3 regions of the Geodermatophilus sp. URMC 63 genome follow, and region 2 is predicted to be linked to each of the others. Evidence: riboswitches for the same ligand, from Rfam matches in the RefSeq annotation. Region 2 holds a riboswitch; each other region holds the start of a gene.
What was found. Region 2 has a riboswitch for cyclic di-AMP ahead of ACWIZO_RS18110 (aggregation-promoting factor C-terminal-like domain-containing protein). Riboswitches for the same ligand answer to the same signal wherever they lie in the genome.
Positions count from the first base shown of each region.

Region 1: linked by a shared signal. The riboswitch ahead of ACWIZO_RS23755 (NlpC/P60 family protein) and the one ahead of ACWIZO_RS18110 (aggregation-promoting factor C-terminal-like domain-containing protein) in region 2 are both predicted to bind cyclic di-AMP.
Region 3: linked by a shared signal. The riboswitch ahead of ACWIZO_RS18950 (hypothetical protein) and the one ahead of ACWIZO_RS18110 (aggregation-promoting factor C-terminal-like domain-containing protein) in region 2 are both predicted to bind cyclic di-AMP.

Region 1 is NZ_CP199956.1:4,888,094-4,898,127, forward strand. It holds gene ACWIZO_RS23740 (AMP-dependent synthetase/ligase) at 32-1,822, shown strand; gene ACWIZO_RS23745 (glycosyltransferase family 4 protein) at 1,813-2,961, opposite strand; gene ACWIZO_RS23750 (M48 family metalloprotease) at 2,958-4,238, opposite strand; gene ACWIZO_RS23755 (NlpC/P60 family protein) at 4,458-5,531, opposite strand; cyclic di-AMP (ydaO/yuaA leader) riboswitch at 5,683-5,848, opposite strand; gene ACWIZO_RS23760 (hypothetical protein) at 6,043-6,333, opposite strand; gene ACWIZO_RS23765 (NlpC/P60 family protein) at 6,444-8,210, opposite strand; gene ACWIZO_RS23770 (DEDD exonuclease domain-containing protein) at 8,373-10,034, shown strand, end outside.
Region 2 is NZ_CP199956.1:3,699,158-3,709,191, forward strand. It holds gene ACWIZO_RS18085 (gluconokinase) at 1-1,201, shown strand, start outside; gene ACWIZO_RS18090 (FMN-binding glutamate synthase family protein) at 1,311-2,885, shown strand; gene ACWIZO_RS18095 (FMN reductase) at 2,970-3,602, opposite strand; gene ACWIZO_RS18100 (LLM class flavin-dependent oxidoreductase) at 3,599-4,696, opposite strand; gene ACWIZO_RS18105 (hypothetical protein) at 4,939-5,862, shown strand; cyclic di-AMP (ydaO/yuaA leader) riboswitch at 6,049-6,206, shown strand; gene ACWIZO_RS18110 (aggregation-promoting factor C-terminal-like domain-containing protein) at 6,417-7,394, shown strand; gene ACWIZO_RS18115 (hypothetical protein) at 7,649-8,119, opposite strand; gene ACWIZO_RS18120 (class I SAM-dependent methyltransferase) at 8,323-8,982, shown strand; gene ACWIZO_RS18125 (DUF72 domain-containing protein) at 9,056-9,784, shown strand; gene ACWIZO_RS18130 (hypothetical protein) at 9,825-10,034, shown strand, end outside.
Region 3 is NZ_CP199956.1:3,865,798-3,875,831, reverse strand. It holds gene ACWIZO_RS18975 (Gfo/Idh/MocA family protein) at 1-443, opposite strand, end outside; gene ACWIZO_RS18970 (MFS transporter) at 802-2,193, shown strand; gene ACWIZO_RS18965 (LacI family DNA-binding transcriptional regulator) at 2,330-3,391, opposite strand; gene ACWIZO_RS18960 (Gfo/Idh/MocA family protein) at 3,577-4,734, shown strand; gene ACWIZO_RS18955 (DUF993 family protein) at 4,731-6,770, shown strand; gene ACWIZO_RS18950 (hypothetical protein) at 6,841-7,854, opposite strand; cyclic di-AMP (ydaO/yuaA leader) riboswitch at 8,138-8,275, opposite strand; gene ACWIZO_RS18945 (ArsC/Spx/MgsR family protein) at 8,457-8,966, shown strand; gene ACWIZO_RS18940 (MFS transporter) at 9,024-10,034, shown strand, end outside.

The sequences.
Region 1 (10,034 bases), 1.2 Mb from region 2:
GCCCCGGCCGAGCGGGGAGGAAGGACGAGGCGTGCGCGAGTACAGCGTCCCCGCGATGACCGAGGTGGCCCCCGGCCAGGCGCTCACCGACATGCTGGCCGAGAACGTCGCCGAGCACGGAGACGAGGTCGGTCTGCGCGTCCAGCGCGACGGCCGGTGGGAGGACGTCACGTGGCGGGAGTTCGGCGAGCAGGTCGCCGGCGTCGCCAAGGGGCTCGTCGCGGCCGGCGTGCAGGCCGGTGACCGGGTCGCCCTGCAGGCCAAGACCCGCTACGAGTGGCCCGTCCTCGACTTCGCCATCTGGACCGCCGGCGCGGTCACCGTCCCCGTCTACGAGACCTCCAGCCCCGACCAGGTCGCCTGGATCCTCGCCGACTCCGGTGCCACGGCCGCGGTCGTGGAGCGCGCCGAGCACGCCGCCGCCGTCGACTCGGTGCGCGACCAGGCCCCCGACCTCGGCCCGCTCTACGTCATCGAGGACGACGCGGTCGGCACGCTCACCGCCGCCGGCGCCGACGTGCCCGACAGCGAGCTCGCCGCCCGGCGGGCGACGCTGGGCGCCGACAGCCTGGCCACGCTCATCTACACCTCCGGCACCACCGGCCGGCCCAAGGGCTGCGAGCTGACCCACGGCAACTTCCTCTTCGAGATCGACAACGGGATCACCCTGCTCGACCGCTACCTCGGTGAGGACGGCTCGCTGCTGCTGTTCATCCCGCTGGCGCACGTGCTCGCCCGCGTCCTGCAGGTCGGCGCGGTCCGGACCCGCACCGTCACCGGCCACACCCCGGACGTGAAGAACCTGCTGGAGGACCTCGGCGCGTTCCGGCCGACGTTCGTCCTCGCCGTCCCGCGGGTGTTCGAGAAGGTCTACAACTCCGCGAAGGCCAGGGCCGACGCCGACGGCAAGGGGAGGATCTTCGACCGGGCCGCCCAGGTGGCCGTCGACTGGTCCCGCGCCCAGGACACCGGCGGCCCCGGTCTGGCCCTGCGCGCGCAGCACGCGCTGTTCGACCGGCTCGTCTACGGCCGGCTGCGGGCCGCGCTCGGCGGGCGGTGCGCCGGCGCGATCTCCGGTGGCGCGCCGCTCGGCGAGCGGCTGGGCCACTTCTTCCGGGGCGTCGGCGTCACCGTGTTCGAGGGCTACGGCCTCACCGAGACCACGGCGGCCGCGTCGGTCAACCACGACGGCGCCCTGCGCATCGGCACCGTCGGCCGCCCGCTGCCCGGCGTCGCCGCCCGCATCGCCGACGACGGCGAGATCCTGCTCCGCGGCGGCGTCGTCATGCGCGGCTACTGGGCCAACCCGCAGGCCACCGCCGAGGCCGTCGACGCCGAGGGCTGGTTCCACACCGGCGACCTCGGCGAGATCGACACCGACGGCTTCATCCGGATCACCGGGCGCAAGAAGGAGATCCTGGTGACCGCCGGCGGCAAGAACGTCGCCCCCGCCGTCCTGGAGGACCGGCTGCGCGCGCACCGGCTGGTCAGCCAGTGCATCGTCGTCGGCGACCAGCGGCCGTTCATCGCGGCGCTGGTCACGCTCGACGCCGAGGCCCTGCCGCAGTGGCTGGAGGCCACGGGCAGGCCGGCCGACACGCCCGTCGCCGAGCTGGTCGACGACCCGGGTCTGCACGCCGAGCTGGACGCCGCCGTCGCCGAGGCCAACAAGGCCGTCTCGCACGCCGAGGCGATCAAGGAGTACCGGGTGCTGACCCAGGACTTCACCGAGGACAACGGGATGCTCACCCCGAGCCTGAAGCTCAAGCGCTCGGTGGTCGTGAAGGAGTTCGACGCCGAGATCGAGGCGCTCTACCGGTAGGGCCCCTCACCGTCGAGCAGGTCGGCGAAGGTGGCGGCGACCGTCGTCCAGGACCAGCGCTGCTCCACCCACGCCCGCCCGGCGGCGCCCATCGCGCGCGCCCGCGCCGGGTCGTCGAGGAGAGCGGTGACCGCGGCGGCCACCGTCACCGGGGAGCGGGGCTCGGCCACGACCGTCCCGGTCACGCCGTCGCGCACCGCCTCCGGGGCCCCGCCGGAGGTGCCGCCGACGACCGGCAGCCCGCACGCCGCCGCCTCCAGGTAGACCATCCCCAGCCCCTCGACGTCCAGACCGCCGCGGCGGGTGCGGCAGGGCATCGCGAACACGTCACCGGCGGCGTAGTGCTCGGGCAGCTGCGGGGGCGCGACCGGTCCGGTGAGCACCACGGAACCGTGCAGGCCGCGCCGGGTCACCGCCCGGCGCAGCCGCGCCTCGTCCGGACCGCCGCCCACCAGCAGCAGCCGCGCGCCCGGGTGCCGGGCCAGGACCGCCGGCCAGGCGGCGACCAGCACGTCCTGGCCCTTGCGGGGCACCAGCCGCGACACGCACACCACCACCGGCCCGTCCCCCAGCCCGTACCGCCGGCGCACCGCGGTCCCGTCGGCGGCCGGGGTGAACCGGTCGACGTCGACCCCCGGCGGGAGCTGCGCGAGCCGCGTCCGCCCGCCCAGCGCCGGCTCCAGGCGGCTGCGGGTGTACTCGCTGATGTAGGTCAGCACGTCGAGACCGCCGGCGATGCGGCGCAGCAGCTGCCGCGCCCCGGGCAGCGCCACCCAGCCGGTCTCGTGGCCGTGCGTGGCGCCCACCAGGTGCCGCACCCCCGCGGCGCGCAGCGCCGGTGCGAGCAGTCCCAGGGGGGCGGCCGCGCCGAAGAAGGCGGTGTCGCAGCCGTGCCCGGCGGCCAGCGCGGCGGCCGCGCGCGCGGTGGCACGGGTCGGTAGCAGCACCCCGGTGGGCCGGCGGACGACGGGGTAGGGCAGCCGCGCGTCGTGGGCCTCCCAGCCCGGTGAGCGGGAGGCGAGCACGACCAGCGAGTCGGGCGGCCGGCGCTCCAGCAGCGCGGCGACGAAGGTCTGGATGCCGCCCTGCCGCGGCGGGAGGTCGTTGGTGACGACGAGGGTGCGCCGGGAGCCGCTCACCGCTCGCCCAGCCGCAGCCAGTCCTCGGCCAGGGCGATCCGCTGCGCCGCCGTCGGGTGCGAGCCGAAGAACCACTGCCACGGCGCCGGCGGGCTCGGGTCGGACACGTTGGTCTCGGCCAGCCGGCGCTGCATCTCGATGAACGCCGCGGCGTCGCCGGTCAGGTCGAGGGCGTGCAGGTCGGCGCGCGCCTCCACGTGCCGGGAGACGACGTTCTGCACCGGGGTGGCCACGAACGAGCCGAGGGCCGCGAGCAGCAGGACCAGCGGCACGACGCGCGGGTCGCCCGGGGAGTCGGCCCCGGTCCGCCGCAGCAGCGGCGGGCAGGCGAGCAGCCAGCCGAGCAGGGCGACGGCGGCGGCCGCACCGAGTGCGCCCATCAGCGTGCCGGTGAGGACGTCGTCGGTGGCGACGTGGCCGAGCTCGTGGGCGACGATCGACTCGGTCTCGTCGTCGGGGACGTCGGCCAGCAGCGTGTCGTACAGGACGACGCGGCGGGTCGAGCCGAAGCCGGAGACGTAGGCGTTGAGGGACGTCGTCCGCCGGGAGGCGTCGGCGACCAGCACGTCCTCGACCGGCGTCCCGCCCTCCTCGGCCAGCTCCAGCAGGTCGGTGCGCAGCTGGCCGGCCGGCAGCGGCTGGAAGCTGTTGAACGCCGGCTCGATGACCACGGGGTAGAGGAAGGAGCCGGCCACCACGAGAACGGCCGCTCCGGCCGCCGTCCACGCCCACCAGGTGCGCGGTGCCCGCCGGGCCAGCGCGACCAGCACCAGCAGGGCCAGCGCGGTGAGGCCGGCGTCGATGGCGGTGGAGACGGCGACGTCGCGCAGCCACAGCGGCCACGAGCGGGTGGAGAGCCCGTAGCGGTGCCGCACCACCTCGCCGTAGGCCGACACCGGCAGCGTGGCCAGCCGTCCGACCACGACGAGGACGACCGTGCCGAGCAGCGTCTGCCACGGCCAGCGTCCGCCGAGGGGCCGCGCGACCGCCGTCACCAGCCGGCTGCCCAGCCGGGTGAGGCCCAGCAGGACCGAGACGCCCAGCCCGAGCAGCAGGCCCGCCAGCGAGGCGGGGCGGATCTCGGCAGCCAGGGCCTGGGCCCGCCGGACGACGTCGACGGGCAGCCCCGCGTCGGCGCTGACCGGCGTCACGCCACCGGGCGGCTGCGGCAGGAGCGTCCACGGCGTCCGGACGACGATGACGACCACGAGGGCGGCCCCGAGCACGGCCGCGACCAGCAGGGCGGCGCGAGCGCCTCCCCGGCCCGCCGCGCTCACCCGGCCGATCCTAGGTGGCCGCGCGCGTCCGGCCCGGGACGCCCCGGCCGACGGCCGGACCACGAGCGGCACGGACTGTCCGGGACACGGCGAGGGCCGGGGACCCGCAGGTCCGCGGCCCTCGCCGCCTGCCCAGCGGTCCCGTCGAGGACACCGCCGCCGGCTCCGTCCCGGGTCCCGCCGCGAGCCTGCGAGGGGCGGGGGCAGCGAGGTCCTTCCTCAGGCGATGCGACGCATGGCGGTGATGCCGCCCATGGAGTCGACCGGCACGACCTTCACCGGCTCGCTGGAGGTCGCGGCGTGCACCATCTGGCCGTTGCCGATGTACATCGACACGTGGCTGACCGGGCTGAAGTAGAAGATCAGGTCACCGGGCTGCAGCTGCGACCGCGAGACGGCGGTGCCCATCCGCGACTGCATGCCGCTCGAGTGCGGCAGGCTGATCCCCGCCGCGGCGTACGCGTACTGCGTCAGACCCGAGCAGTCGAAGGCGTCCGGACCGCCGGCGCCCCAGACGTAGGCGTCGCCCACCTGGGCCAGCGCCGTCCGCACCGCCGCCTGGGCCGCGCCGCTGCCGCCACCGGCCGGGGCCGGAGCGGGTGCCGCCGCGGCCGGGGCCGCCGGGGCGCTGTCGCCGACCGTGCCGCCCGCCGTGGGAGCCTGCTGTGCCGCGGGGGCCGGCTGTGCGGCGGCCTGCTGGGCGGCGAGGGCCGCCTGCGCGGCGGCCGCCGCCTCCCGCTCCGCGGCGGTGAGCGCGGCGACCTGGGCCTGGTAGTCGGCGACGTCGTCCCGGAGCTGCGTCTCCTGGGCGGTCAGGCCGTCCAGGGTCTGCTGCGCGGCGGCCTCGGCGGCCTCGGCGTCGGCCTGGGCCCGGTCGGCCGCGGCGGCGGCGTCGCCCACCTCGGTCAGCACCTCGGTGGTGTGACCGGCGATCCGGTCGAGCACGGCCAGCCGGCTGACGAAGTCCTCGGCCGACTCGCTGGTCATCAGCAGGTCGAGCTCGGGCATCGTGTCGCCGCCGGTGTAGGCGCTGCGGGCCACCTGGCGGATCTGCCTGTCGAGGGAGTCGAGCCGGGCCTGCGCGTCGGCGACGGCCCGGTCGGCCTCCTCGGCGGCGGACCGCTGCTGGGCGAGCACCTCGCGGGCCTCGTTGACCTGCTCGGAGACGACCTCGAGCCGGTGGCCGGCGTCGGCGGCGAGCTGGGCGGCCTGCGCCGACGTGGTCGCCTGCTCGGGATCGGCCGTCGCGGTGCCGGGGAGGAGGGCCAGCGTCAGGCTGGCGGCGGTGCCCACGAGCGCGGTCCGGCCGAGGCGGCGGACCAACGGGGGGCGGTGCGGGCCGGCGGTGTGACCGGCGGTGGAACCGGTGGCGCGGCGGGCGGTGGACTGTGGACGTGCATGCCCCAGGGCAGGGCGGGGGGTCGCCACGGGCGGCGGCTCTCCGTTCTTCCTCAGCAACCGCCTACCGAGTTAGCTGACGGGTTCGGGCCGGGAAGACGTGCCCTATCCCCCGCGCGCCGGTGTCCCGGCGCGCGCGAGAACTCACCCCAGTGCTGCGGTGGGTCCCCGGTTCACCCGACGCACACCCCTTGGGACGGCGTCCGGCGATTCGGCGGTGCCCGGCCGAGGCCACCTCGCATCGGGTGACGACCACCCGGCCGGACGGGGCCACCGTACGGACGTGATGAGGTTGTGACAAACGCGGGTCCTGTTACCTGTGAGAACTCGCACTGTGAGGAAGGACGCCACTCCCGTGCGTCGTCCTCGGCCGTGTCTCACCCCGTCCGCCCTGCTCAGCCTGGTGTCAGCCGGTGCGCCGCCGCTGGGCCGGCCGGTGACGCAGCGGAGGCACGAGTCCGCCCTCGGCGAGCGCCCGGACGGCGCGCCGCTCGACGTCGTCGAGCTCCACCACCACGCCCGGCCGGGGCAGCACGACGTCGTCGGCCCCTGACGCCCGCGCGGCCGGGACGGGGGGCACCGGCAGCAGCACGGGCTCGGTGCCCCGCTCCCCCGGTGGCGCGCCCAGCAGGGCGGTGACGACGCAGTCGGCGCAGCCGGCGCCGCGGGCGGTGCACGAGTCGCAGTCGATGAGCATGGCCGTGTCCCTCCGGTGTCCCGGCCGCGCCGCCCGGGTGCGGGCCGCGGTCGGGACGGTCTCCCTGTCGGTTGCCGCGGACGCTAGGGACGGCCACCGACAGTCCCGGCTCAGCTGCCCGCGTACTCCCAGTGCCAGGGCTCCTCGCGGCCGTTGCCGGGGTCGGCCCACGTGGGGTGCAGCCAGCCGAACCGGCCGGCGTTGGCGACCATCCAGGCGTACTGCGGGGTGCCGAAGGCCTCCACGCCCCCGCACAGGTCGACCGCCAGCCCCCAGCCGTGGTTGCTCGTGCCCGGCACGGCCGCGAGTGCCGGCTTCTCCCCGTACAGCCGCACCTGCGCGGCGTAGGTGCGGTAGGAGTCGGTGGTGCACAGCGGGTCGCCGAAGGCCTCGGTGAACGCCGCGCTCATCGCCCGCCAGGCCGCGGCCGCGTCGCAGCGCAGCGCGTGGCCGGCCACGCCCAGCGGGCACAGGGCGCTCGGCGGGATCAACCCGTTGGGGTAACCGCCCCAGGCGCGTGCGCCGTCGACCGTCGGCGGGTGCACGGGGTTGCCGCACTCGACCCGCAGCGCGCCCCCGGTCGGCCCGGGCGCCGGTTCCCCCGGCTGCGGCCCCAGGCTCGGGCGACCGACGCGCAGCACCTGGTCGGCGGGCAGCCGCCGGACGACGACGGCACCGGCCCGGCCGTCGGCGGCCAGCATCGTCTGCCGGTCCAGGGCGATGCCGACGTGGCCGAGGCCGGCCTCCGGGGTGCCGAGGAACACCAGGTCCCCGGGCAGGACGTCGGCGGGGTCGACCGGCGTGGTGACGGCGTAGAGCCCGGCCTGGTCGGCGGGCAGGTCGACGCCCGCGGCGCCGTAGGCCGCGGACACCAGGGAGCCGCAGTCCCAGGAGTCCGGGCCGGCCGTCCCGGGGGCGTAGGGCCTGCCGAGCGCCGCCATCGCCGTGCTGACCGCCGCGACGGTCTCCGCGGGGAGCACCAGCAGCGACGTCGGCTGGCGGGGCAGCAGCGCGGCGCCGCGCTGCACCCCGCCGGCGGCCGCGCCCACCGGCGCCAGCCCGGCCGGCAGGCCGGACGCCGGGTCGAGCAGGGCCGCGGCCGGCGGCGACCGCACCCCCGCCGCGTCGAGCTCCCCGAGGTGGGCCCGCCAGTTGAGCGCCGTCTGCGCGTTGACGTCGACCTGCTGCCGCTGGAGCTGCGCCAGTTGCCGGTCGACCTCCCCCAGGGCGGCGTCGAGCTCGCCGGTGACCGCGGCCGCGGCCGCCTCGAGCTCCCCCACCTCCGCGGTCAGCCGGTCGGCCCGGTCCTGCGCGTCGGCCAGCGTGGCGTCGGCGGCCACCTGCCGGGCCAGCGCGGCCCGCTGCTGCCGTTCGGCCGCACCGACGACCTCGGCGGTGTGCGCGTCGACCGCCTCGAGGTAGCCGAGCGCCGTGGCGACGTCGCCGGGGTCGCCACCGGCGAGCAGGACGGTGAGGGGGGTGAGCGCGCCGCCGTCGCGGTAGACCGCGGAGGCGTACTCCGCGACCACCGCCCGGAGGCGGCCCAGCTCGTCCTCGGCGGCGTCCACGGCGGCCTGCGCGGCCGCGACCGCGGCCTCCGCCCCGGTGAGCGCCTGCCGCGCCCCGGCCACCTCGGCCTGCCGCCGCTGCAGGTCGGCCTGCACCTCGGCGGCGCGCTGCTGCAGCCGGTCGAGCGCCTCGCTGTCGAGCACCCCGCTGGTGCTCCCGGGCTGGTCGCTGGGCGCAGCGGCGGCCGGCCCCGCCGGCGCCACGGCGAGCAGCGCCGCGAGCAGCACGGCGAGCAGCACCGCGAGCACCGGGGCGGCCACCGCGAGCGCCGCCCGCCGGAGGACGCGTCGCCGGGAGCGGGCGCGCATCGGACCCCCTCGTCTGCCCGGACCACCGCGGCCCGTCGCGGGATCGTCCACCACCACCACCGGCTCCCGCCAGCGATCCGGAGCCCTCTCCCCCTCCCGGACGAGGAGCGGTCCCGGGCGTCGCGTTCCACGACTGTCCGACCCCTGGCCTACCGTCCCGCCGTGCCCCTTCCCAGCGCCCGTCCCGGCGGCACCGGGTCCCGGCTCCCCCGGCACGAGCAGGCCTCCACGCACCCCGGCCAGGAGCCCACCCGCCCCCACCAGGCCACCATCGACGAGCTGGGGACGCCGCTGGCCGCGGTCACGTTCGTCGTCGTCGACCTCGAGACGACCGGCGGCTCGCCCAAGGACTGCGCGATCACCGAGATCGGCGCGGTGAAGGTGCGCGGCGGTGAGGTGCTCGGGGAGTTCCAGACGCTGGTCGACCCCGGCTGCGAGGTGCCGCCCTACATCAGCGTGCTCACCGGCATCACCACCGCGATGGTCGCCGCCGCCCCGCGGATCGGCGCGGTGCTGCCGGCCTTCCTGGAGTTCGCCCGCGGCGCGGTGCTGGTGGCGCACAACGCGCCGTTCGACCTCGGCTTCCTCCGGGCCGCCTGCGCCCAGACCGGCACCGCCTGGCCCGCGGCCGCCTCCGTCGACACCGCCGTCCTCGCCCGTCGGCTGCTCTCCCGCGACGAGGTGCCCAACTGCAAGCTGGCCACCCTGGCGCCGTTCTTCTCCGCCGCCACCGCGCCCTGCCACCGGGCGCTGGACGACGCCCGCGCGACCGTCGACGTCCTGCACGGCCTGTTCGAGCGGCTCGGCCCCCTCGGGGTCACCTCGCTCGAGGAGCTCACCGGCCTGACCCGCCAGGTCGACCCGGAGCGCCGGCGCAAGCGGCACCTCGCCGAGCACGTCCCCCCCGGCCCCGGCGTCTACGTCTTCCGCGGCCCGCGCGACGAGCCGCTCTACGTCGGGACGTCGAACGACCTGCGCACCCGGGTGCGCAGCTACTTCTCCTCCAGCGAACAGCGCAGCCGGATGACCGAGATGGTCGCGCTCGCCGAGCGGGTCGACGCCCTCCCCTGCGCGCACGACCTCGAGGCCGCCGTCCGGGAGCTGCGGCTCATCGCCGAGCACAAGCCGCGCTACAACCGCCGCTCGCGGTTCCCCGAGCGGGCGCTGTGGCTGCGGCTCACCGACGAGCCCTTCCCGCGACTGTCGGCCGTGCGGCGCGTGCGCCCCGGCGCCGGCGTGTTCCTCGGCCCGTTCGCCGACCGGCGGGCGGCCGACGCGGCCGCCGCGGCCATCCACGAGTCGCTGCCGCTGCGGCAGTGCACCTCCCGGCTCTCGCCGCGCGTGCTCACGGCCGCGTGCGCGCTCGCGGGCATGGGCCGCTGCGGCGCTCCCTGCACCGGGGCGCAGTCGGTCGAGGAGTACGCCGCGATCGCCGCGGTGCTGCGCGCCGCGGTGGCCGGCGACCCGCAGGCGCTGGTCTCCCCGCTGCTCGACCGCGTCGACCGGCTGGCCGGGGAGGAGCGCTTCGAGGACGCCGCGGTGCTGCGCGACCGGGTCGCCGTCCTGGTGCGTGCCGTGCGCCGGCGCCAGCGCCTGGAGTCCCTGGCCGCCGTCCCCGAGCTGGTGCTGGCCCGGCCCGACGGCGCGGGCGGGTGGCACCTGTCGATCGTGCGGCGCGGCCGGCTGGTGGCCGCGGGGGGCGCCGCCCGCGGGTCCTCCGTCCGCGAGGCGCTGGCCGGCCTGCGCGCCACCGCCGAGACGCCGACCGGTCCCGACGGCGAGCTGGCCGCCTCCGTCGACGAGACCGAGCTGGTGCTGCGGTGG
Region 2 (10,034 bases):
CGACGGTCGCGCCGGCGGCCTGCACGAGCGCACCGGGACGCCGGTGCACCCGATGTCGCCGCTGCTCAAGCTCGCCTCGCTGCGCGCCGAGGACGCCGACCGGCTGGCCCGGGTGCCCCGCTGGGGCGGGGTGAAGGAGCTCGTCGTCGCGGCCCTGCGCGGCGGCCCGCAGGTGCTCGACCGGGCGTGCGCCTCGGCTACCGGGCTCTACGGCATCCGGACCGGCACCTGGGACGCCGAGGCGCTGCAGATCGCCGGCGTCCGGGCCGGGCAGCTCGGCGAGGTGCTCCCGACCACGGCGGTGCTGCCGGGTCTGCGGCCGGAGGTGGCCGCCGCGACCGGCCTGCCCGCGGACACCCCGCTGGTCCTCGGCGCCTCCGACGGGGTGCTGGCCAACCTCGGCATCGGCGCCGTGCGGCCCGAGGTCGCCGCCGTCTCGCTGGGCACCAGCGGGGCGATGCGGGTCGTCGTCCCCGCCCCGACCGCCGACCCGGCGCACCGGCTGTTCTGCTACGCCCTCACCGACGAGCACTGGGTGGTCGGCGGCGCGGTCAACAACGGCGGCTCGGTGGTGCGGTGGGCCGCCCAGGCGCTGGCCGAGGGGGACGGGGTCGCGGGGGAGGACGCCGACGCCCTCGACGCCCGGCTGCTCGCCGAGGCCGCCGCCGTGCCGGCCGGCAGCGCCGGGCTGCTCTGCCTGCCCTACCTGCTGGGGGAGCGGGCGCCGTGGTGGCGCTCCGGGCTGCGCGGCGCCTACGTCGGGCTGCGCCGCGAGCACCGCCGTCCGCACCTGGTGCGCGCCGCGGTCGAAGGCGTGTGCCAGCAGCTGGCCCTGGTGCGCGACGCCTTCTCGGCCACCGGCCTGCCCGTCCGCGAGGTCCGCGCCACCGGCGGGGCGGTCGCCTCCGCGCTGTGGGTGTCGACGCTGGCCGCGGCGCTGGACCTGCCGGTGCGGATCGCTGACTCCCCGGAGGGCACCGGGCTCGGCGCCTGCCTGCTCGGGCTGCACGCGCTCGGTGCCCTGCCCGACCTCGACGCGGCGACGGCGCTGATCGGCGTCTCCGACCCCGTCGAGCCCGACCCCGCGGCCGCCGGCCTCTACCGGCGGACGCGCCCGCTGCTCGAGCAGTCCACGCGCGCCCTGGCCGACGTCCTCGGCACCCTCGACGCCCTCGACGACACCCCCGGCCTGCCGCTCTGAGCCGCCCGGTCGCCGAGGCGCGCCGCACTCCCTGTCCGTCCGGGGCTGCCGGGGCCACCATGGCCGTCCGGGACGACCCGGGCCGCCACGGAGCGGGAGGGGAGCTGTCATGAGGGGTGCCGGACGGGCCGCGGTGGCCGGGCTGGGGGCGGTCGCCGCGGTGGCCGCCCGCGACCTGCTCCAGCGGGAGCACACGCTGCTGCGCAACTTCCCCGTGCTCGGGCACGCCCGCTACCTGCTGGAGTCGCTCGGTCCGGAGCTGCGGCAGTACCTGGTCGCCGGCGACAACGAGGAGCGGCCCTTCACCCGCGACCAGCGCCGGTGGGTCTACGCCTCCGCCAAGCGCGAGAACAACTACTTCGGCTTCGGCACCGACAACGACCTCGAGTACACCGCCGGGTACGCGGTCATCAACCACCGCACCTTCGGCCGCGCCGTCCCGCCGTCGCACCCGGGGTCGGCGGCCGACATCAGCCTGCCCTCGGCGAAGGTGCTCGGCGGCCCGCGCGGCCGGGCGCACGCGTTCCGGCCGGCGTCGGTGGTCAACGTGTCGGCGATGAGCTTCGGCTCGCTGTCGGGCGCGGCCGTCGAGGCGCTCAACCGGGGTGCCGCGCTGGCCGGGTGCCTGCACAACACGGGGGAGGGCGGGCTGTCGGCCCACCACCGGCACGGCGGCGACCTGGTCCTCCAGCTCGGCACCGCCTACTTCGGCTGCCGCGACGAGGACGGCCGCTTCGACCTCGAGCGGCTGAGGGACCTGGTGGCCGGAGCCCCGGTGCGGGCGATCGAGATCAAGCTCAGCCAGGGCGCCAAGCCGGGGCTGGGCGGCGTGCTCCCGGCCGCGAAGGTGTCGGCCGAGATCGCCGCGGCCCGTGGGGTGCGCGAGGGGGTCGACTGCGTGAGCCCGTCGCGGCACGCGGAGTTCAGCGACGTCGACAGCATGCTCGACTGGGTCGAGCTGCTCGCCGCCGAGACCGGCCTGCCGGTGGGGATCAAGTCCGCCGTCGGGGACATGGCGTTCTGGGACGAGCTCACCGACCTGATGGCCACGACCGGCCGCGGTGTGGACTTCGTGACCGTCGACGGCGGCGAGGGCGGCACCGGCGCCGCGCCGCTCATCTTCACCGACTCGGTGTCGCTGCCGTTCCAGCTCGGCTTCGCGCGGGTGTACTCCACCTTCGCCCGCCGGGGCCTCGCCGAGCGGGTCACCTTCATCGGAGGCGGCAAGCTCGGCCTGCCCGACAACGCCGTCGTGGCGTTCGCGCTGGGCTGCGACATGGTCAACGTCGCCCGCGAGGCGATGCTGGCCATCGGCTGCATCCAGGCGCAGAAGTGCCACACCGACACCTGCCCGACCGGCGTCGCCACCCAGAACGCCTGGCTGGCGCACGGCCTGGACCCGGCGCTGAAGTCGGTGCGGCTGGCCAACTACCTGGCCACGCTGCGCCGCGACCTGCTCAAGGTGGCCGAGGCCTGCGGCGTCGAGCACCCCGGGCTGATCGACACCGGTTCGGTGGAGATCCTGGACGGGCGGACCGCGTCGACGCCGCTCGGGGACGTGTACGGCTACGAGCCCGGCTGGGGGCTGCCCTCGGCCGCCGACCGCGCGGAGATCGTCTCGATCATGACGGGCGAGGCCCCCCAGGGCGGGACGGCGCCCCCCTCGGAGGACGCCGCCCGCTGAAGCCCGAACCCCTCCCGGCGATCATGGCGCCGGTACGACCTGCGGAGCCCGGTGGGTGGTCCCGGCGCCGTGATCGCGGTCGGGTCAGGCGCCGCTGCCGCGGAGGAGGTCCTCGAAGGAGGGGACGTCGGCGAACAGGTCGGCCGGGCGGGCGGACGCCGGCCGGCCGGTCACGACGTCGGCCAGCTCGCCGGCCGCCCGGACGATCCGCCGCGACAGCTCGCCGCCGTCGCCACCCGCCCAGTCCTCGCTCGCGGCGAACACCGCCGTCGGCACGGTCACCGCGCGCAGGTGGGCGAACAGCGGCCGCATCGCGTGCTCGAGCACCAGCGAGTGCCGCGCCGTGCCGGCGGTCGCCCCGAGCAGCACCGGCCTCCCGGTGAGCGCGTCCTCGTCCAGCACGTCGACGAAGGACTTGAACAGCCCGCTGTAGGAGGCGGTGAACACCGGGGTGACGGCGATGACCGCGTCGGCGCCGGTCACCGTCCCGATCGCCGCGCGCAGGGCCGCGTCCGGGAAGCCGGTGACGAAGGCGTCGGCCAGGTCGCGGGCGTGCTCGCGCAGCTCGACGACCTCCACGACGGCGTCCTCGCCGCGCTCGCGCAGCGCCGCGACGGTCGCCGTCGCCAGCCGGTCGGCCAGCAGCCGGGTCGACGACGGCGTCGACAGCCCGGCGCTGACCACGGCCAGGGTCCGGGTGGTGGTGCGGGTGGTCATGCCGAGACCTCCTCCGGGGTGCGCTGCCGGGCGGCGACGAGCGAGGCGTGCGTGGGGGCGTCGGGCACGTGCGCGGGCTTGAGCGCGGCGAACTCCCGGCGCAGCACCGGCACGACCTCCTCGCCCAGGACGTCCAGCTGCTCGAGCACCGTCTTCAGCGGCAGGCCGGCGTGGTCGACGAGGAACAGCTGCCGCTGGTAGTCGCCGACGTAGTCGCGGAAGCCGAGCGTGCGCTCGATGACCTGCTGCGGGCTGCCGACGGTCAGCGGCGTCTCGCGGGAGAAGTCCTCCAGCGAGGGGCCGTGGCCGTAGACCGGCGCGTTGTCGAAGTAGGGCCGGAACTCCCGGACGGCGTCCTGGCTGTTCTTCCGCACGAACACCTGCCCGCCCAGCCCGACGATCGCCTGGTCGGCCGAGCCGTGGCCGTGGTGCTCGAAGCGGGACCGGTAGAACTCGACCATCCGCTGCGTGTGCTCCTTCGGCCAGAAGATGTGGTTGGAGAAGAAGCCGTCGCCGTAGTAGGCGGCCTGCTCGGCGATCTGCGGGCTGCGGATCGAGCCGTGCCACACGAACGGCGGGACGCCGTCGAGCGGCCGCGGGGTCGAGGTGAAGCCCTGCAGCGGCGTGCGGAACCGGCCGGACCAGTCGACGACCTCGTCGTCCCACAGCTTCCGCAGCAGCGCGTAGTTCTCCACCGCCAGCGGGATGCCGTTGCGGATGTCCTGCCCGAACCACGGGTAGACCGGCCCGGTGTTGCCGCGGCCCATCATGAGGTCGACCCGGCCGCCGGCCAGGTGCTGCAGCATCGCGTAGTCCTCGGCGATCTTCACCGGGTCGTTGGTGGTGATCAGCGTGGTCGCCGTCGACAGCTGCAGCGTCGAGGTCTGCGCCGCGATGTAGGCCAGCGTGGTGGTGGGGGAGGAGGAGAAGAACGGCGGGTTGTGGTGCTCGCCGAGGGCGAAGACGTCGAGCCCGACCTCCTCGGCCTTCCTCGCGATCGCGACGATGGCCTGGATCCGCTCCGCCTCGCTGGGGGTGCGGCCGGTGGTGGGGTCGGTCGTGACGTCACTGACCGAGAAGACGCCGAACTGCATCTCGTGCTCCCTGTGGTTGAGAGTGCAACTACTGTTCGGCCCAACGGTGGTGGGCGGCCGGGCATTCCCCGGCTCCGGCTGCGGGCGGTAGTCGGGCGACCACGGCGTGGCGGACCACTCCGTCGGTGACCGTCCCGTGACCTGGTCCGACCCACCGATCGGGTGAACCGGCTGGGAGTCTGGCGGCCACCACCTGGATCGCCCGACGGGCCCGGGCGGGCATGACGGACCGGGGGGACCGGATGTCGAAGCACTCGCAGGGAACTGCTCCGGACGCCGGGGCGGACGCGGCCAGGCGCACGGCCTTCACGGGCAACACCGCCGCGGAGCACGTCCCGGCGAGGGGCCTCGACGGTCTGCTGGGCACCGGTCCGGTCTTCACACACGCACTGCGCGGGTACGACTGCCTGCAGGTCGACGACTACGTGGCCGCGGCCGAGACCGAGCTGCTGGTGCTCCGCCGGGAGAACGACCACCTGCTCAGCCGCTACGCCGCCTGCTCCGGTGACCTGCAGAACGCCCGCCGCCGGCTGGCCCAGCTGGTACGTGAGCGGGAGTCGCTCCCCAGCCCGGAGGATGCGCGCGCCCTGCTGCAGCGCGCCGAGGAGGAGGCCGACCAGGTGCGTGCCGAGGCGCGCGCGGAGGCCGAGGCGCGCCTGGCCAAGGTGGCGGAGATGCGCCAGGCGGTGACCGCGCTGCGCGAGCAGGCCCAGCGGGAGGCCGACGCACGGCGGGCGGAGGCGGCGGCCGAGCTGCAGGCGGTGCACCGCGAGGCCGAGGAGGCGCGGCGGGCGGCGGCGGCGCAGGCCCAGCGGGAGCGGGCCGCCGTCGAGGCGGAGCTGGCCGCGCTGCGCGCCGAGAAGGAGGGGGTGCGCGAGACGCTCCGGGTGCTGAACGGGCACGTCGACGACGCCCTGGCCGGTCTCGCCCGCGTGCTGCGCGGCGACGAGGGCGGTCCCGACCCGGCGGACACCGACGCGCTGCGGACCGACACGGTGCGCACCGGGGCGCTGCCCGACGACGTCTCGGTGCTCGCCGACCGGCGCGACGCCGCGGCCCGCGACGAGGGCCCCCGGACGCCGGACGGTGACCCGGCCGACGTCACGGCGCTGCGCGGGGACGCCGATCGGGGCGGGAACCGGAACGAGGTCGCCGCGGCGTCCTGACCCGGCGTGCGACCCGGCGTGCGACCCGGCGTCCTGACCTGCGCCGTCGCCGAGGGATGGCCCGCGCCGACTGCACCGTAACTCGTGTCACGTGTGCATCTCGCGTTCTGCTGTTGTCACGGGCAGGTAACGACACGTACCGTTCGTGACGTCCGGCTGGTCGTCTCGTCCCCTCCCGGGGAGCCCGGCCGGACGCCGCCGAGTCGTGTCCGCAGCCGCGGGCGCGAGCCGGGGACCCACCGCAGTCCTGGGGTGAATCGCCTGCCGAGCTCCGCTCGCAGCGCGTAGGGCTTCTTCCCGCCCGAACCCGTCAGCTAACTCGGTAGGCGGCATCGGAAGAAACGGAGACTCTCCGCATGCCCCGCCTCCGGGCCGCCGCGGCCCGCAGGTGCCGCCGGGTGCGCGTCCACCGCGCCATCTGAGTCCGGCCGCCGCCCTGCCCTGCTGACCCCGCGCCGCCGATCGCGCGTGGGGACCCGACGACCGCCGTGCGCCGGTCCCTGCCCGCGAACCGGGCTGCCGCGCGCGCACTCTCCCTCGGAGCCCTCACCCTCATGCCCCGCCGTACCCCGCACACGCCTGCCCACACGCTCGAGACCGTCGAGCTGTCCGCAGCCGCGAAGCCCGCCGACACCGCCGTCATGGACGCCGTCGGCACCGCGGACACCGCCCCCCGTCGTCGCGCCCGCCGCCTGGGCCTGCCGGCCCGCACCCGCGCCCGGCGCAGCAGCCCCCCGCTGGGCCCGCGCCGCCCCGCCCTGCTGCTGGCCACGGCCGCCGCCGGCGCCCTGGTCGTCGGCGTGGTGAGCACGAGCGGCCCGGCCGCCGAGGCCGGCACCGAGACGGCCGGCTCCACGGTGAGCGTGGCCGAGCAGCTCGGCCTCACCGGGCAGCCGACCGGGACCGCGGCGTCGCAGACCGCCGACCTCGCGCCGCTCGAGGACCTCGCCGCCTCCCGCAACGAGCGCTCCGCCGAGGAGACCAGCGCCGCCGAGGCGCAGGCCGCCGCCGACCAGGCCGAGCTCGACCGCCGCGCCGCTGAGGAGGCCGCCCGCCGCGCCGCCGAGGAGGAGGCCGCCCGCGCCGCCGCCGAGGCCCAGGCCGCCGCCGAGGCGCAGGCCGCCGCCGAGGCCCAGGCCGCGGCCGAGGCCCAGGCCGCGGCCGAGGCCGCCGCCGCCCAGCGGGCCGCCGCGGCGCCGGCCGCCCCCGCACCGGCGGCTGCACCTGCCGCCGCGCCGGCCGCCCGCGGCTCCTTCAAGGACTACGCCATGAGCAAGGTGGGCAGCGCCCAGCAGTTCGGCTGCCTGGAGAACCTGTGGGGCAAGGAGAGCGGCTGGAACCCCAACGCGCAGAACCCCTCCAGCACCGCCTACGGCATCCCGCAGTTCCTGGACTCCACCTGGGCCAGCACCGGCATCGCCAAGACCTCCGACGGCTACCGGCAGATCGACGCGGGCCTGATCTACATCGACAGCCGTTACGGCTCGCCGTGCGGTGCCTGGGCGCACTCGCAGGCCACCGGCTGGTACTAGGAGGACCCTGCTGCCCCCACGCCTCGCTCGGCTCGGCGCGGGACCCCGGCAGCAAGGCCGATCCGACTCGTCACCAGGCTCGGCGCGGGACCCCGCGCCCGCACCTCGCGGCGCCGTCACGTGCACGAGGCGCTGCGGGACGTAGGGGAGCGAACCCGGGCGGACTCCGGGGCGGACGAGGACCCGGCACGAGCACGGCCCCGCTGGCATCCGCTAGCGGGGCCGTGTCGCGTTCCGGGGTGGCCGCTGCCGGGTCAGGCGGTGTCCGGGGTGCAGGCGGTGTCCGGGGTGATGGAGGGCACCAGGTGTACCGACCCGGGTGGCTGCCGCTCGTACCACGCCCGGATCTCGGGAGTGATCCGCTCGACCTCCAGCACCGCCACCACCCCTCGCCCGCCGGGCACCGTGGACCGGCCGAGACCGATGATCGACCACTCCTCGGGGGTGCTGCGGGTGATGACGTCGGCATCGTCCTGGGACACTCCGGCGATGCCGGCGGGAACACGCCAGGCCGAGGGGGTGCCCGGCCCGGGGTGCCAGCGGGCGGTGTGCAGCGACCGCCCGTCCAGCCCCCCCTCGACGGCCACCCGAGCGCCGGCCGGCGGCAGGTCCGTCCCGAGCAGGTCCAGCTCCACCAGGGGCTCGCTCCCGGGCGGGCTGGTCGGGATCAGGACCAACCGGCCGCCGTCCTCCCTGACCGTGCCGGTCGCGGTGACGGTGTCCATGCGCTCCTCCTGGGGTGTGCGGATCTCGCCGATCCCAGCAGGTGTAGCTCCCACCCTCCGTCCTCCTGCGCGCGGCACTGCCACGACACGACCCGACGGGCCCTGCCTCGGTCTCCCACCCGGCCGTGGTGGGACCCCAGCGCCACGGACCGTCACCCGGGCCGCTCGCGACCGTCGCCGGCTCGGCACGTGACACTGGGGGCGTGACGGAGAGGGGGCCGGCCACCCGCGTGGTGCCCGCGGGGTTCGTCCGCGCGCACACGCAGGTGCGCCGGCCCTCGCTCGTCCCGGAGGTGCGGCTGCACGTCGCCGACGACGTCGTCGCCCTGTGGGAGGCGATGGAGGACGCGGCCGGCGGCGCCGGCGAGGCCCCGCCGTTCTGGGCCGCGGCCTGGCCCGGCGGGCAGGCCCTCGCCCGCGCCGTCCTCGACGGGCCGGTGACGGTGGCCGGGCACCGCGTCCTGGACCTGGGGTCGGGCAGCGGGCTCGTCGCGATCGCCGCCGTCCTCGCCGGCGCCCGCCACGTGCTGGCCAGCGACGTCGACCCGTTCTCCCGGACGGCGGTGGGCGTCAACGCCGGCCTGAACGGGGTGACCGGGATCAGCGTGGCCGGCGACGTCCTCGACCGGGAGCCGCCGGCCGTCGACGTCGTCCTGGCCGGCGACGTCTGCTACGACCGGGAGATGACCGAGCGGGTGCTGCCCTTCCTCGACCGGGCTCGGGCGTGCGGCTGCGAGGTGCTCGTCGGCGACCCGGGGCGGCCCTACCTGCCGCACGAGCGGCTGGAGCCCGTCGCCGCCTACGACGTGCCCGAGACCGAGGGCCCGGGGCTGCGCCGCACCACGGTGTGGCGGCTGCCGTGAGCGCTCCTGGCCCCCTCGACCACACCCGCGGCACCGCCGTCGCCCGGCACGGGCACTGAGGAGGGCGGCACCGGTGGCCGTCCACGTCGGAACCTCCGGCTGGAGCTACGACCACTGGGACGGCATCCTCTACCCGCCGGGGACGCCGCCCCGCGACCGGCTGGCCCACTACGTGCGCCGGTTCGGCACCGTCGAGCTCAACGCGAGCTTCTACCGCTGGCCCCGGACGGCGACCTTCGCGGGGTGGCGCGACCGGCTGCCCGAGGGGTTCCGGCTGTCGGTCAAGGCACCGCGCGGACTGACCCACGCCAAGCGGCTGTACGCCCCGGAGGCGTGGGTCGAGCGGATGACCGCGGCCTGGCACGAGCTGGACGGCAAGCGGGCCGTGCTGCTGGTGCAGCTGCACCCGGCCGCGGCCCGCGACGACGCGCGCCTGGAGTACTTCCTCTCCCTGCTGCCGGACTGGGTGCAGGTGGCCGTGGAGTTCCGCCACCCCAGCTGGCACGTCGAGGAGGTGTTCGCGCTGCTCGAGCGGCACGGAGCGGCCTACTGCGTGATGAGCGGCGCCGGCCTGCCGTGCGTGCTGCGGGCCACCGCGCCGTTCGTCTACGTCCGGCTGCACGGCCCGGACGACGCCTCCCTCTACGCCGGCTCCTACCCCGACGCGGACCTGCGCTGGTGGGCCGACCGGATCGCGGAGTGGGCGCGCGACGGCCGCGACGTCCACGCCTACTTCAACAACGACGGCCACGGCCACGCCGTCCGCAACGCCGAGACGCTGCGGGCGCTGACCGGCAGCTGACCGGGCGGCGAGCGGGGCGCGGTGGCGGGAGACTGGGGGCATGAGCGAGCAGGACGACGGGACGAAGCCGGGCCAGGGGCAGGGGAACCTGGTCAGCCGGTCGGTCGAGGAGTTCGTCGCCCAGCTGCGCGGCTTCACCGACCGCGCGCGCGGGCTGGCCACCGGCGCGGTGCCGTCGGGGCTGTCGCTGCCGCGCCTGCCCTCGCCGCCCGGGGCGATGTCGGCGGCGCAGGTCGGGGCGGTCGCGCAG
Region 3 (10,034 bases), 170 kb from region 2:
GCGCCGTCGGCGAGCAGCCCGCGCACGTACGGCAGCGCCCGCGACCCCAGGCTCTGGAACCCGACCTGGCAGGCGCGGCCGGTGCCGGCCAGGTCCAGCGCCAGCTGCTCGAAGGCGGCCAGCGTGGGCGTCGGCGGCTTCTCCAGCAGGACGTCGGACCCGGCGGCCGCGGCGGTGAGGGCGAGCCCGGCGTGCGTGTGGATCGGCGTGCTGACGACGGTGATCCCCGGCCGCACCGCGTCGAGCAGGTCGGTCAGCCGCGCCGTCACCGGGACGTCGCCGGCCAGGGCGCGCTGCTCGTCGGTCAGCGGCCGGGTGTCGCAGATGCCGGCCAGGTGCACCGGCACCCCGGCGCGGGTGGCGCGCGCGACGTTCTCCAGGTGCCACCGGCCGTGCCCGTGGACGCCGACGAGCACGGTGGGGACGGAGCTCGGTGCCGTCATGCCGGCGCCTCCTCGCGATCGGTGGTCCGCACCCCGACCGTACCGCGCGTCACACCGTCTCGGAAAGCGGTTGCCGGGTTGTGCGGTCCACCGCCGTCCGGATCGACGTGCGCCCGGCGAGCGGGCCCACCTCCCCGGAGCTCCTGCCCAGCGCTCGTCAGCGCTGTCCCCGCGCTGGCGTGGACGGAAGCCCAGCGACCCCGAGCAGCCGGCGCGGCGGCGGCCACACCTGGCACTTGACACGTGCGGTGGGTCACAGCACCCTGTCTCCGGCAAGCGTTTACCAGGGCACCGGGGAGACCGCGGAGCCCGCCTCGCACCGGACGAGCCATCATCGTCGACGACCCCAGGAGGCGTCATGCAGGGACACACCAGCGACCGGTCGGGCCCGTCGGCCACCGACCGGTCCATGTCGCGCAAGGCCGTGATGAGCGGCTGGATCGGCAGCACGCTCGAGTACTACGACTTCGCCATCTACGCGCAGGCCGCGGCACTGGTGTTCCCGGCCGTGTTCTTCCCGTCCGAGGACCCGACGGTCGCCCTCATCGCCTCACTCGTCACCTACGCGGTCGGCTACGTCGCCCGCCCGCTGGGCGCCTTCGTCCTCGGCAGCTGGGGTGACCGGCGCGGCCGCAAGAACGTCCTCGTCCTCGCCATGATGCTCATGGGCGTGTCGACGCTGACCGTCGGTCTGCTGCCCACCTACGGCCAGGTCGGCGTCCTCGCCCCCGCGCTGCTGGTGCTGCTGCGGCTGGTCCAGGGCTTCGCGGTCGCCGGCGAGCTCGGCGGCGCGAGCGCGATGATCATCGAGCACGCCCCGGCGGACCGGCGCGGCTTCTACGCGAGCTTCAGCCTGCAGGGCACCCAGGCCGGCTCCATCCTCGCCGCCGCCAGCTTCATCCCCTTGTCCGCGCTGCTGTCGGACGAGGCCTTCCAGACCTGGGGCTGGCGCATCCCGTTCCTGCTGAGCTCCTTCGTCATCCTGGCCGGCTACCTGATCCGCCGCCGGGTCGCCGAGACGCCGGTCTTCCTCGAGGAGGCCGCGAAGCACGAGGTGCCCAGGACCCCGGTGCTCCAGGTCGTCCGCGAGAGCGGCGGCACGATCCTCCGCTGCGTCCTCATGGCCATGGCCAACGTCGTCGGGACGACCGTCGTCGTCTTCGGCACGGCCTACGCCACCAACGAGGCCTATGGCGTCGGGATGAGCGCGGCCACCTACCTCTGGCTGCCGCTCGCGGCCAACGTCGTGGCCGTGGTGCTGATCCCGTACTTCGGCAAGGTCTCGGACCGGATCGGCCGCCGCCCGCTCATGATCGTCGGCCCGCTGGGCGCCGGTGTGCTGTCCTTCGGCTACCTCTGGGCCGTCGGCCAGAACAACGTGGTGCTGACGGTCGTGCTGGCCATCCTGATGTTCGGCGTGCTGTACCAGGTCTGGAACGCCACCTTCGCCAGCTACTTCCAGGAGCTGTTCCCCACCCGCCACCGGGTCACCGGCTTCGCGGTCTCCCAGAACGTCGGCCTCATGCTGGTCGCCTTCCTGCCCTCGGTCTTCACGCTCATCGCCCCGCCCGGGTCGACGAACGTGCCGCTGGTCATCGGTGGGCTCACGTTCCTGCTGTGCATCGTCTCGGCGGCCGCCGCCTGGTCGGCACCGGAGACCTCCCGGCTCGACCTGCGCGAGATCGACGGTCCGGCCCCCGCGTCGGGCTCTCCCTCCGACACCTCCCGCGTGGAGGTCGGCACCGCCTGACCCGCACCACCCGCGGCGGCCGCCGTCCCCGAGCGGGGGACGGCGGCCGTCGCCGTCTGCGCCGAGGGTGGGCGCCCGCGCCCCGTTCCCGACGACGGAGCGGAGCCCGAGCGCCCACCGTCGGGACGGCGACGGTCTAGGAAGCCGGGCGAGCGGGGCCGGTGCTCGCGCGGACGATGAGCTCCGCGGGGACCGGCACCCGGCGCGGGTCCGGCGACGCCGCGGACAGCACCAGCTCCATCGCGCGGGCGCCCATGTCCTCCAGCGGGAGGCGCACGGTGGTCAGCGCCGGTTGCAGGTCGCCGGTGAACCACAGGTCGTCGAAGCCGACGACCGAGACGTCGTCGGGGACGCGCCGGCCGAGGTCGCCCTGCAGGGCGCCGAGCGCGCCCACCGCCATGAGGTCGTTGAGCGCGAACACCGCCGTCAGGTGCGGCGCCCGCGCGAACAGCGACAGCGTGGCCGCGTGGCCGCCGGCGCGGGAGAAGTCACCCTCGACGACGACCGGGGCGCCGCGGTCGCCGCCGAGCTGCGCCCACGCGTCGAGGAACCCGCCGAGCCGGTCGGCCACGGTGCGCAGCTCCGCGGGGCCGGCCAGGACGCCGACGTCGCGGTGCCCCAGGTCGCGCAGCAGTCGGGCCACCGAGGCCGCGCCGCGCCGGTTGGCCGGCAGGACGGTGTCGAAGGGCAGGTCGTGCTCGCTCACCAGCGCGACGCGCCCCCCGGCCTCGGCGAAGTCGGCGAGGGCCTGCCCGAGCTCCGGGCCGTCGTCGAGGCGGCCGCTGCCGGCGAGCAGCACCGCCCGCACCCGCTGCGCCTGGAAGCGGGCGACGTACTCGACCTCCCGCCCGGCGTCGCGCGACGTGCCGGCCATCATCGTGAGCAGGCCGTGCCCGGTGGCCACGCGCATGGCGCCCGCGGCGATCGAGGCGAAGTAGGGGTCGTCGACCTCGTGCACGACCAGGCCGGCGACGTTGGTGGTGGCGCGGGCCAGCGCCTGCGCCGGGCCGTTGGCGGCGTACCGCAGCTCGGCCGCGGCGCGACCCACCCGGGCGGCGAGGTCGGGGCTGACGACGCGGGTACTGCCGTTGAGCACCCGGGAAGCGGTTGCCAGCGAGACGCCGGCCCGCTCGGCCACGTCGCGCAGGGTGATCCCGCCCGGACCCCGCCGGGCCCGCGGATCGGCGCCGGACTGCACGGACGCAGTCTAGCCGTGCCCGCCGGCTTCCGACCTCCCCCGCGCGAGGGGACGCCGCCGACGACGAACCGCAGCCAGGGGGTTGCCCGCGTCCCACCGGCCGGGCTACCGTTTGGTAAGCGCTTTCCAAGCCGCTGCGGCCTACCGCCACGGGCCACCGCCACCACTCGCGAGGAGCGACCACCATGGGCACCCCACCGCTCGGCATCATCATGAACGGCGTCACCGGCCGCATGGGCTACCGCCAGCACCTGCTGCGGTCGATCCTGGCCATCCGCGAGCAGGGCGGGGTCCTGCTGTCCACCGGCGCGCGGGTGCAGGTGCAGCCGCTGCTGGTGGGCCGCCGGGCCGCCGCGCTGCAGGAGATCGCCGAGCGGCACGACATCGCCGACTGGACCACCGACCTCGACGCCGCCCTCGCCGACGACCGGTGGCGCGTCTACGCCGACTTCCAGGTCACCTCGGCGCGGGTGGCGGCGATCCGGCGGGCCATCGCCGCGGGCAAGGACGTCTACACCGAGAAGCCCACCGCCGAGACCCACGCCGAGGCCGTCGAGCTCGCCGAGCTGGCCGCCTCCGCCGGGGTGAGGAACGGCGTCGTCCACGACAAGCTGTTCCTGCCCGGGCTGCTCAAGCTCAAGCGGCTGCTCGACTCCGGCTTCTTCGGCCAGGTGCTCTCGGTGCGCGGCGAGTTCGGCTACTGGGTGTTCGAGGGCGGCTGGCAGCCGGCCCAGCGCCCCAGCTGGAACTACCGGGCCGAGGACGGCGGCGGCATCGTCGTCGACATGTTCCCGCACTGGAACTACGTGCTTGAGGACCTCTTCGGCCGGGTCGAGTCGGTGTACGCCAAGGCCACCACGCACATCACCAGCCGGGTCGACGAGCGCGGCGAGCCCTACGCCGCCACCGCCGACGACGCCGCCTACGGGATCTTCGAGCTCGAGGGCGGTGTGGTCGCGCAGATCAACTCCAGCTGGGCGGTGCGGGTCGACCGCGACGAGCTGGTCGAGTTCCAGGTCGACGGCACGCACGGCAGCGCCGTCGCCGGGCTGTTCGGCTGCCGGATCCAGCCCCGCAACGCCACGCCCAAGCCGGTGTGGAACCCCGACGTGCCCGACAGCCGCGACTACCGGGCCGGCTGGCTGGAGGTCCCCGACAACGACCCCGTCGAGAACGGGTTCAAGGTGCAGTGGGAGCAGTTCGTCCGGCACGTGGTCGAGGACGGCCCCCACCCCTACGACTTCGCCTCCGGCGCCCGCGGTGTGCGGCTGGCCGAGGCCGGGCTGGAGAGCTCGGCGACCGGCCGCCGCGTGACGATCGGGAGCGGGGTGCCGGCCCGATGAGCACCGCCGTCCTGCTCGACGCCGACGGGCGCACCCGGCTCCTGCCGCTCGGCGAGCCGGCCGCGGTCCGCCGCCCGTCCGCGCCGCTGCGGTCGCGCACCGCCTACGCCGCCGCCCACGTCGTCCCGCGGGTCACCGGGGAGAACGTCCCCGGCGCCCCGGCCGACGTCGACTGGGACACCACCCTCGCCTTCCGCCACCACCTGTGGTCGTGGGGCCTGGGTGTCGCCGACGCGATGGACACCGCGCAGCGCAACATGGGCCTGGACACCGCGGCCACCCGCGAGCTGGTCCGGCGCAGCGCGGCCGAGGCGCGGTCGGTGGGCGGCGCCCTGGTGGTCGGCGTCACCACCGACCACCTCACCGACGACGTCGTCCCGCTGGCGCGGGTGGTCGACGCCTACGTCGAGCAGCTGCACCACGCAGAGGACTGCGGCGCCGGGGTGGTGCTCATGGCCAGCCGGCACCTCGCCCGGGCCGCGGAGGGCCCCGCCGACTACGAGCGGGTCTACGCCGAGGTGCTGGCACGGGCCGGGCGGCCGGTGCTGCTGCACTGGCTCGGCGAGGCGTTCGACCCGCAGCTGCGCGGCTACTTCGGCTCTCCCGACACCGGGGCGGCCGCCGACGTCGTCGTCCGCATCATGGAGCGCGACGCCGGCCGGGTGCGCGGGATCAAGACCAGCCTGCTGGACGCCGACGCCGAGGTCGCGCTGCGGCGGCGGCTGCCGGCCGGCGTGGACCTGTTCACCGGCGACGACTTCCACTACGTCGACCTGATCGCCGGCGACGGCGAGCACTCGTCGCACGCGCTGCTCGGCGCGTTCGCCGCGATCGCGCCGGTGGCCGGCGCCGCCATCGCCGCGCTCGACGCCGGCGATCCGGCCGGCTACCGGCGACTGCTCGGGCCGACCGAGGCGCTGTCGCGGCAGGTGTTCGCCGCGCCCACGGCGTACTACAAGACCGGCATCGCCTTCCTGTCGTGGCTGAACGGCCACCAGCCGGCGTTCAGCATGGTCGGCGGGCTGCACAGCGCCCGCAGCCTGCCGCACCTGTCGGAGGTGGTCCGGCTGGCCGACGCGGCCGGTGCCCTGGAGGACCCGGAAGCTCGCCGCGCGCCGGTGGAACGGCCTGCTGGCGCTGGCCGGCGTCGACGTCCCGGTGCTGGAGCCGGTCTCGTGAGCGCGCACCCGCGGCTGTCGCTGAACCAGGCGACGGTCAAGTACGCGTCGCTGGTCGACGCCCTCGCCGTCACCCGCGAGGCCGGCATCGGCGCGATCGGGCTGTGGCGCGAGCCGGTGGCCGAGGTGGGCCTGGAGAAGGCGTGCGCGCTGGTGGCCGACTCCGGGCTGCGGGTGTCGAGCCTGTGCCGGGGCGGCTTCTTCACCGCTCCCCCGGGCCCCGCCCGCACCGCGGCGCTCGACGAGAACCGCCGCGCCATCGAGGAGACCGCGGCGCTGGCCGCGGCCGGTGCGCCCGGCTCCGCGCCGGTCCTCGTGCTCGTCGCCGGCGGCCTCCCCGACGGCGACCGCGACCTGCCCGGCGCCCGGGAGCGGGCCCGCGACGCGATCGGCGCGCTGGTCGACGACGCGACCGCGGCCGGCGTGGTGCTGGCGGTCGAGCCGATGCACCCGGTGTTCGCCGCCGACCGCGGCGTGGTCTCCACGCTCGGGCAGGCGCTCGACGTCGCCGAGCAGTTCCCCGCCGGGGCGGTCGGCGTCGTCGTCGACACCTACCACGTGTGGTGGGACCCGGAGCTGCCCGCGCAGGTGGCGCGGGCCGGCCGCGGCGGCCGGATCGCGTCCTACCAGGTGGCCGACTGGGTCACCCCGCTCGGGCCCGACGTGCTGGTGTCGCGCGGCCTGCCCGGCGACGGGCACGTCGACCTGGCGGGGACCAGCGCCCTGGTCGAGGCGGCCGGGTACCGCGGCGACGTCGAGGTCGAGGTGTTCTCCCAGGAGCTGTGGGACGCCGACCCGGCGGTCGTCGCCGCCCGGACCGCGGCCGCGTTCGCCGCCGCCGCGGGCGTCCGGGGATGAGCAGCCGGGTCCGGCCGGCCAGGGGGAGGGCCGGCCGGGCCCGGCGCGGGGGGCCGCGTCAGGGGTCGCGTCAGCCCGTGTAGTTCACGTGCACGTGGTCCATGTGGTTGGCCGTGGCGCTGCCGCGGTCCTCCATGGCCGACCAGCTGCCGCCCGGCGAGCTGAGCATCCGCTGCTGGTAGATGAGGTAGTCGACGCCGAGCTCGTCCCAGTGCGCGACGTGGTACTGGACGATCGCGTTCCCGAGGGCGGTGTTCGACAGGACCATGTAGTCCAGGGCCAGGCCCGACGGGTGGCCGCCCGGGTCGGTGGCGCTGGCCCGGGTGCCGCCGAGGGTGATCGAGCCCGCGCCGGCCACGTTGCTGACGACGGCGTTCGCGGCCGCCTGGACGACGGCCTGCACCGGCCCGGCGGTGTTGGTGATGCGCGCGGTCGCCGTGGCGGCGGTCCCCGAGCCCGCGGTGGACGACGCGGCAGTGGCCGACGCGGCAGTGGCCGACGCGGCGGCGGCCGACGCGGCGGCGGCCGAGGAGGTCGGAGCCGCCTCCGGCTCCCGCTGCGCCGCGGCGGCCTCGGCAGCGGCGGCCTCCTCGGCGGCGGCCCGGTCCGCGGCGGCCTCCGCAGCGGCGGCCTCGGCTGCCGCGGCCTCCTCGGCGCGCTGCTGCTCGAGCGCGGCGGCCTCGGCTGCCGCGGCCTCGTCGGCGCGCTGCTGCTCGAGCGCGGCCTGGTCGGCGGCGGCCTGCGCCTGCTGCGCGGTGGCCTCCTCGGCCGCGCGGCTGCTGCGGCTGGCGGCCAGGTCCTCCAGCGGCTGGAGGTCCTCGGCCGGCTGCGCGTCCGCCCCCGCGGCGAGCGTCCCGGCCTCGGCGGTCAGGCCCAGCTCCTGGGCGACGGCGGCCGACCCCGGGTCTCCGGCGCCGGCCGAGGCGGCGGGGTCCCCGCCGACGACGACGTTGACCAGCAGGGCGCCGGCGGCGGCCACGCCGAGGAGCAGGCCGGGACGGCGGGCGGCGGCCGGACGGCGGCGGCCGGTGGCGCGGCCGCGGCGCTCGGCGGACCGGCCGGACGTGGTCGTGCGGGGGTCCATGGTGCGGGTGCTCCAGGCGGGTGCGGGGCGCAGCGGGCTGCGGCTTGGGCGGGCGGCACGGCCGGTGGGCGCGCCGGGCCGGCGCGGGCACACCGGGGCAGCGCGGCGCGGGGCCGGTCGGGCGGAGGGTGCCCGGGCTGGTGTGCGCGCGGACGGCGTCCGGGGCGGACGGCCGCGGACGGTCAGGTGCGCGGGCGCGCCGGGACGGGGCGGAGCCGGATCGGACGGGGTGGTGCAGCGGTGCGGGCAGCAGTGCAGGCGCGCGCCATCCGGCGGCTCTCCGTTCTCCCGTGAGCCGCCTACCGGGTGAGCTGACGGGTTCGGGCGGGAAGCGGCCCTACCTCTCCCGGCACGCGGCCAGGAGGGGATTCACCCCAGTACTGCGGTGGGTCCCCGGCTCGCCCCAGCGGGCGACTCGGCGGCGTCCCCCGGCCTCCCCCGACGGGGGACGACGACCGGACGGACGACGCGACGCTACCGGCGGATTGCACATCGTGACAACAAGTCGACAGGCGTTTCGTCGGGTGATGGTGGTTGCGTCCGCGCCGATCGGCAGCCCGGTGGTGTAGGGGCCCCGGAGTAGGGGGCCCTAGGGTCGGGGCGTGGAGGTCTGGTTCAACCCCTCGTGCTCGACGTGCCGCGCCGCCCGCGACGAGCTCGACCGGGCCGGTGTCGAGTACTCCCTGCGCCGCTACCTCGACGACCCGCCGACCGAGGCCGAGCTGCGCGCCGCGCTGGCCGCCCTCCGGCTGCAGCCGTGGGACGTCACGCGCCTCGGCGACCCGCTGGCCGCGGAGCTCGGGCTGCCCGACGCCCCGCGCGACGCCGACGCGTGGGTGCGCGTGCTCGTGGAGCACCCGCGGCTGATCCAGCGGCCGATCGTCCTCGGCGACGACGGCCGGGCGTGGGTGGCCCGGGACGGCGGCACGCTGTCCGAGGTGGTCGCCGCCGCCCGCGGTCCCCGTGAGATGGACCCCCGCGACCCGGACACCCTCTACGCCGAGGGGCCGGTGGCCGCCGAGCCGCCGGACGACGACCGGCCCGAGGACTCACCGCTGCGCGACTCCGGCGGCACCGGCCCGGGCCCCGACGACCTCGACCGGCTGCTGTGACGCAGAGCTGACCCGCCGGGCGGTTGCGCTGTGCAACGTCCTGGGAAGCTCGGGAGCATGGCGGTCTCCCGGTCACCCCGCGCGCTCGTCGCCGCGCTCGTCTTCGTCGGGACGGTCGTCGCCGTCATCTCCAGCCTCGGCGCGCCGCTGGTCCCGGCGATCGCGTCGTCGACCGGGGCGTCGCTGCCGGACGCGCAGTGGTCGCTGACGGTCACGCTGCTGGTCGGCGCGGTGGCCACCCCGGTGGTCGGGCGGCTCGGCGACGGCCCGCACCGCCGCCGGGTGATAGTCGCCGTGCTGGGCGTGGTGACCCTCGGCGGGGTCCTGGCCGCCCTCCCCCTGGGCCTGGGGTGGCTGGTCGCCGGCCGCGCGCTGCAGGGCTTCGGCCTGGGGCTCACCCCGCTGGCCATCGCCACCGCCCGCGAGGCCCTGACCGGCGACACCTCCCGCTCGACCATCGCCGCGCTGTCGGTCACCGTCGTCACCGGCGTGGGCCTGGGCTACCCGCTGGCCGGCCTGGTGGCCGAGCTCGGCGGGGTGCACGCCGCGTTCTGGGCGGGGGCTGCGGTGAGCGCCGCCGCGCTGGCCGCCGCCGCCGTCGTCCTGCCCCCGCCGGCCGCGGCGCCGCGGCGGCGGCTCGACGTGGTCGGCGCGTTGCTGCTCGGCGCCGGCGTGGGCGGGCTGCTGCTGGCGCTGGGCGAGGCGGAGACCTGGGGCGTGACGTCGCCGCTGCTGTGGGGGCTGGCCGCCGCCTCGGTGGTGGCGCTCGCGCTGTGGGTCTGGTGGGAGTCGCGGACGCCGCAGCCGCTGGTCGACCTGCGGCTGGCCCGCGGCCGGGTGGCCCTGACCGCGCACTCGGCGGCGCTGCTCGTCGGGCTGTCGAACTACCTGCTGCTGGCGGCGGTGCCGGTGCTGGCCCAGGCCCCGCCGGCCGACGGCGCGGGCTTCGGCACCTCGATCGTCGTCGCCGGGCTGGTGCTCCTGCCGTTCTCGGCGGCCAGCATGGTGGGCGGCCGGCTCGCGCGGCTGCTCGCCGACCGTGCCGGGCACGCCCGGGTGCTGCCGGTC